2 regions of the Anaeromassilibacillus sp. SJQ-5 genome follow, and region 1 is predicted to be linked to the other one. Evidence: predicted binding sites of a transcription regulator. Region 1 holds the regulator's gene; the other holds the start of a gene.

What was found. Region 1 encodes NrdR, which represses ribonucleotide reductase genes. Its sites were predicted from a motif close to CACNANATNTNGTG; they were not measured.
Region 2: a site for NrdR is predicted at 1,030-1,043, ahead of ACSAMM_RS09420 (anaerobic ribonucleoside triphosphate reductase). Genes of this name have one in related genera too.

Annotation. Positions count from the first base shown of each region.
Region 1 covers NZ_JBPJWQ010000001.1:3,377,122-3,380,515, reverse strand. Annotated here, with positions in the region: gene ACSAMM_RS14635 (Ger(x)C family spore germination protein) at 1-40, shown strand, start outside; gene ACSAMM_RS14630 (hypothetical protein) at 100-747, opposite strand; gene ACSAMM_RS14625 (helix-turn-helix domain-containing protein) at 865-1,179, shown strand; gene nrdR (transcriptional regulator NrdR) at 1,243-1,704, opposite strand; gene ACSAMM_RS14615 (hypothetical protein) at 1,920-2,219, opposite strand; gene ACSAMM_RS14610 (sugar phosphate isomerase/epimerase family protein) at 2,363-3,157, opposite strand; gene ACSAMM_RS14605 (hypothetical protein) at 3,297-3,394, shown strand, end outside.
Region 2 covers NZ_JBPJWQ010000001.1:2,203,297-2,206,690, reverse strand. Annotated here, with positions in the region: gene ACSAMM_RS09425 (YccF domain-containing protein) at 278-637, opposite strand; gene ACSAMM_RS09420 (anaerobic ribonucleoside triphosphate reductase) at 1,273-3,394, shown strand, end outside.

The DNA of each region.
Region 1 (3,394 bases):
GGCCGGCGGGGTGGCCGGCGGCGGCATCATGCAGAAATAAACTAAGGAACACCGCGGGGAACCGGCTCCCCGCGGTGTTCCTTTTTGCGTGCAGGCGCGTTATTCGCCTTTGGTCAGCGCATCGTAACGCTTTTTCGATGTTCTATATGTGTCAAAATACCAATTCAAAATGGCCGTTTTTTCCCCAGGGTCAGCCGTTTCTTCCTGCATGCCCTTCAAGAGCGCCAGTACCTTATCGTGATAGAACCACTCATAGGTATGTCTGGCCTTGGCTGGGGTCATGCGCAGGGCCTTGCCGATGGCGGCAAACGACGCCTTGTCCTCCTCCCGCATCGCCACCACGCGGGCAATCGTCTTTTGGCTCAGCCTCGCTCGAAAGGGCGGCAGGGCTTCGAGAAACGCCGCCGGCAGGCCCGGCTCCCCGGCGCGGTACTCGCGCAGGATATCCGGATACATTTTTTCCAGATAGGCGCAGACATAGGGAGTCGATTGGTAGCATTCGTAGGCGTCCCGAAAAACCTTTTTCATTTGTGAAGTATTTTCACACATTTGCTCGGCCGCTATCTGTCTGATATACAGGTTTTTCTGTTTCACCTTCATTTGGTTGTATTTCTGCGCCACCCTGGACGGCGAGAGCCCCAGCTCCTTGGCAATGGCCGTAAAGGCGAGGCCCTGCTGATCACGCAGCAGCAGAATGGTATAGCCGCGTTCATCCCGCTTAAGCAGACTGTATGGGTATTTGTCCATAAGAATTTTCCTTTCCCTTCACATGCAAATTTTACCTGTAATTCGGATATTGATTATATCATATACGGGTAAAAAATACAACAATTTGCGATAAAATATATTTGGGCAGGTGGTAATGTGCTTCGTTTAAAAAAATTAAGGGAACAGGAGCGGCTCAGCCAAGAGAGTCTGGCCTTAAAACTTAATGTTTCCCAGTCTACCATTAGTGCATATGAAACCGGAGAAAGAACGCCGGATTTAGAAACCTTTATTAAAATCGCAGATTTATTCAACGTTTCTCTTGACTATCTCTGTGGTAAATCGGATACCAAACAGAGTATTCAAAGCAGCGACTTATCTCCAGAGGAATTAGACCATGTGTATGTTTACCGCCAATTAACCAGCAGGGATAAAGAAAAGGTAAAGGCATACATAGACGGTTTGAAAAGCTAGCCGGCTACTAACACAAAAAAACGCCGCACGGTTCATCTGCCGTGCGGCGTTTTTCCTGTAAGTTTATTCTTTTTCGTCGGTCATCAGGCGGTTGATTTCCTCATGGAAGCTGTTGATGTCTTTAAACTGACGGTATACCGATGCGAAGCGGACATAGGCCACCTCGTCGATGTCCTTGAGCTTCTCCATGGCGTACTCCCCGATGCGGGTGGCGGTGACCTCCCGATCCAGAGAATTCTGGATCTGAACCTCGATATCATCCACCGCCTTCTCGAGGGTTTCGATGGACACCGGACGTTTCTGGCAGGCGCGCAGCAGGCCGTTTAGCAGCTTGTTGCGGTCGAACGCTTCCCGGGACTTGTCCTTCTTGACCACGATGATGGGCAGGCTCTCGATAATCTCATAAGTAGTGAAGCGCTTCATACAGCTCAGGCATTCCCTGCGGCGGCGGATGCGGCTGCCTTCGTCGGTGGGCCGGGAATCGATGACCTTACTTTCGGTATATCCGCAAAAAGGGCATTTCATGACTTGTTCACGCCTTTCCGGTACAGTCGTCATCCTAATGAACTGCCCGGCGGCCGGCCGGGGAACAGCCCATGTCTCACAAAACAGGGAGGTTTTGTCCTTCTGCGCCCATTATACATGGCGTATACCGGGTCTGTCAAGAAATCCATGTATAATTTTCCTTGTTTTTCCTGAAAATATTAGAGTCCGCATGGAAAACCCATGCGGACTCCGCGTTATACGGCGATATCGTATTGATCCAGCAAAAAATCCTCCAGAATATACGGCAGTTCCTCCAGCACGATGTCGTATCGCAGCACCAAATCACACAAATCTTCCACCGTTTTCCGCCGGCAATCCACATCCGAGCAGGTAAACTCCTGCCCGCTTTCCAGAATGACATGAATGCCGAAAACCTTTTCCAGCGACGGGATACCATCGCTGCCGCAGCAGGACTCCAGTATTTCGCACTGTTTCCGCTTTACGTCCTCCGGCGCCTTAATAACCGCTGTCGCGGTCCCCTCCATAAGGTCCATTGACTACCCCACCTCCAAATGTGGTAATATTTCACCTAGTAGTATACCACATCTATGGAATTTGTCAACTCATTTGTTTTTATGTGGGTATTATGCGGCAGGATTCGACAAATTGCAAGAATTAGTGGAAGAATCTCGTAAATTCACGGCATTTTCACGCGGGAAACGGCATCCTCCAGCAGACGTTTGGCGTCGGCCAGCTCGGATTCCCGCTCGAAATTGGTGCGATACAGCTCCAGGACGATGGGGCCGTCGAAGCCGACGGAGGCCAGCAGGCGGAACAAGCTGTCGTAGTCCACCGCGCCTTTGCCGGGGGGCAGGCAGTCCCGGCGGGCGTCGTTGTCACTGATATGCACATGCACGAGGGCGGACCCCATGGCGGCAACAACATCCTCCGGCCGGTGGCCGCAGCGGCGGCACTGCTTGAGGTCAAAGACGAAGGCCGCCTTAGGCCCCAGTTGCCGGCGCATGGCGGCGATATAGGCGTTGTCGGATGCGCGGAAGCGCACGACGTTCTCCTGCGCCAGAGTGACGCCGTAGGTGCGGCCCAGGTCGCTGACCCCTTCGAAGCGGGCGATGGATTCCTCCACCGGGAGGACCCCCTCCGCCTTATCCCCATGCATGACCACCAGCCCCGCCCCCAGGTAGGACGCAGCCTCGAACAGGCGGGCGTATATATCCAGCCCGTCCCGATACCGCCGTTCGTAGGCGGAATAGAGGATGTACGGCTCGCTGCCCGAAATATAGGGGTGCAGGGAGACGACGCGGGCCCCCGCGGCCTGGATGCTCTCCTTCAGCTGCCGGAGGAAGGAAGGGACGATTTCCGATTCGGTATTGACGAACACCTCCAGCTCCCGGAAGCCGAGACGCAGCAGGGCGTCCAGCGCGTCCTCGGTGTTCATAGGATACAGATTGGCGGTGGAGGCTCCGATATGCATTTTCCTGTCCCTCCCAAAAACGGAAAGATTTTAGCCTTGAGACGGCGGCGATCCGCGTGATAGAATATTCATAGACTCTTTATCAGTATAGCACAAACGGGAAGGTTTACCCCCATTTTTTTCGAAAGGGCGGCTGCATATGAAAAAACGATTAAAAACGCTGCGTGCCTGGGGGAAGCTTCACCCGTTTTCCCGCAATGTGTTGCACGGCAGCGCGCAGTTCACGGCGGTGTGGTA
Region 2 (3,394 bases), 1.2 Mb from region 1:
TGGACGGGGATGCCGGATCGCGGCGGCTCGTTATACTCGCCTTGCTCCCTCTATGCCCCGCTGGCGGAGCGTTCGCTCCGCCCGGCCACGCCCTGCTCTTGAAAAATAGCGGAAACACACGTGTTTCCGTTATTTTTCGCCTATAAGGTGTGTTTGCGAGGCACATGTCCTCGCAAACACCGATCGGTAACCCGCCTCCGCTTTTTTCGTTTCACGAATGGCGGATTCCATTTTTCGACAGCCTCCGGCGCCGGATTGCTCCGGCGCCTTTTCGCACTCATACCACCGCCGAGCCGAAGGGGAAGAGGGCCAGACGGGCCAGTTTGAAGCTCTGCAGCCCCAGGGGGATGCCCACGATGGTCACGCAGTACACCAGGCCGACGGCCACGGAGCTGAGAAACAGCTCCCAGCCGAACAGCAGGATCCACACCACATTCATCAGGCAGGAGCCGGGGCCGCCCCCGCCCTCGATTTCTTTGCCGAAGGGGGACAGCACCAGGCCCGCGATTTTGAAACACTGCACCCCGAAGGGAATCCCGATGATGGTGACGCAGCACAGGAGGCCGGCGAGCGCCCACATAATGCCCAAAACCAGGCCGCCGAGCAGCAGCCAAAAAATATTTCCAAGTACGTTCATCGATGAAGACCTGTCCTTTCCGGGCGAATTGCTCTAAGCTTTGTTACAGGAATCAGTATAGCGGACAAAGCGGAAAAACAGCTCGGCAAAATGCGGAAGATTTTCTTGAGATTGCATGAAGGGATCGCGGCGGGGCGTTGACAAGCGGCCGGAATATGGTGTACACTGGACAAGCCGGCGAAAGGAGAGGGTTCCGGATGAAATGGGGAAAACGGATATTGTGCATCGCGCTGGCCGCCGCTATGCTGCTGGGGTCACTGGTGCTGGGGGTCCTCAGCTTTCAAGGCTGAATACAGACGCGCGCCCGCCGGCCGGACAGGCCAGAGCGGGCATTTTTGCGCCTTGAAAGCCTGCGCGGACAAGCTGCCGAAAAAATGCCACAAGGGAAAAGCAACTATATCTTGTGTTTGGGATTGACAAGTCTGCGCATATGTTGTAATATTATAGCCGTTCCCGCTAACGGCCCGTTCGGACGGGCCGGCCAGGCCGATGCGAGGCGTTCGGGCTTTTTCCAGCGGGAATTCGCGCCGGCTTTGCCTGGCGCCGCGACGATTTGGGGCGGAGCTGCCGCCCCTATATGGCAGGAAAGCGGAGGATCACGCGGGTTTCTGCAGAAGGAATGGGTGGTTGGAAGAATGGTAGAACAGGTAAAGAAGCGCAACGGAGAAATCGTCATTTTTGACGCGAAGAAAATCCGCGAAGCCATACATAAAGCCAATATCGCCGTGGCGGACGAGAAGATCCCCGCGAAATCCCTGCGGGAACTGACCGACAAGGTGGTCGGCTCCCTGCCGGCGGGCCAGGTGCCCACGGTGGAGCAGATTCAGGACAAGGTGGAGGAAATCCTTATCGGCGCGGACTACGCGAAAACCGCCAAGGCTTACATCCTCTACCGCGCCGAACATGCTAAAATCCGCCAGAGCGAGGCGGACTTGATGGACATTTACAAGGAGCTGACCTTTGCCTACGCCAAGGACGCCGACATTAAGCGGGAAAACGCCAACATCGACGCCGACACCGCCATGGGCACCATGCTCAAGTATGGGTCGGAGGGGTCCAAATATTTCATCGACAACTATATCCTGCCCAAGGACATTGCCGCCGCCCACATCAACGGCGACATCCATATCCACGACAAGGATTTTTACATGCTGACCGAGACCTGCTGCCAGATTGACCTGCTCAAGCTGTTCCACAACGGCTTTTCCACCGGTCACGGCACCCTGCGGGAGCCCAACAGCATCCAGAGCTATTCCGCCCTGGCTTGCATCGCCATCCAGGCCAACCAGAACGAGATGCACGGCGGCCAGAGCGTGCCCAACTTCGATTATTCCATGGCGCCGGGTGTGGCGAAAACCTTTATCAAGGAATATTTCCGTGCCCTGGCTGCCTATTTCCATATCCGGCTCGGCCTGTCCATGCCCGACGCCAAGGCGCTCGCGGACAGGGTACGGGAGGACATCCCCCTGACGGTTTCCATGCGGGAGGCCGACGCGTACAAGGACGCGCTGAAGGCCTGGCTGCCCGCTCACCAGCGGGAGGGCGGCTTCCAGGACATCACGTCCGAGCAGGCGGGGGAAGCGCACGATTTCGCGGCGGACACCGCCTGGTATGAGACGGACAGGGCCACCTACCAGGCGATGGAGGCCTTCATCCACAACCTGAACACCATGAACTCCCGGGCGGGCGCCCAGGTGCCCTTCAGCTCTGTCAATTACGGCACCGACACCTCCCCCGAGGCGCGCATGGTGGTGCGCAATCTGCTCGAGGCCACCGACGCGGGGCTGGGAGACGGGGAAACCCCGATTTTCCCGGTGCAGATTTTCAAGGTGAAGGAAGGGGTCAATTTCAACCCCGGCGATCCCAACTACGACCTGTTCAAGCTGGCTATCAAGACGTCGGCCAAGCGGCTGTTCCCCAACTTCAGCTTCATCGACGCCCCCTTCAACCTGCAGTATTACAAGGAAGGGGATTACGACACCGAAATCGCCTATATGGGCTGCCGCACCCGGGTGATGGGCAATCATTTCGATCCCAGCAGGGAGACCACCTGCGGGCGCGGGAATCTCAGCTTTACCTCCATCAACCTGCCCCGGATCGGCATTGAGGCCAAGGGGGACATTCAGAAATTCTACCAGCTGCTGGACAGCCGCATCGAGCTGGTCTGCCGCCAGCTGCTGCATCGTTTCCAGATTCAGTGCACCAAAAAGGGCCGCAATTATCCCTTCCTGATGGGACAGGGCGTCTGGATCGATTCCGACAAGCTGGGCCCGGACGACAGTGTGGAGGAGGTGCTCAAGCACGGCACGCTGAGCGTGGGCTTCATCGGGCTGGCTGAAACCTTGAAAGCCTTGACCGGCAAGCACCATGGGGAGAGCGAGGAGAGCCAGAAGCTGGGGCTGGAAATCGTTAGCTATATGCGGCGGCGCATGGACGAGGAGTCGGAAAAGACGGGGCTGAATTTCACCCTGCTGGCCACCCCGGCCGAAGGGCTCAGCGGCCGGTTCCTGCGGATTGACAAGGAGCTTTACGGGGAGCTCCCCGGCATTACGGATCGGGACTATTACACCAATTCCTTCCATGTGCCGGTGTATTATCCCATCCAGGCGTACAAGAAAATCCGCACCGAGGCGCCGTATCACGCGCTGACCAACGCCGGACATATCAGCTATGTGGAGCTGGATGGGGACACCTGCAAGAACCTGGACGCTTTCGAGGCGGTCATCCGCTGCATGAAGGAGGCGGGCGTGGGCTACG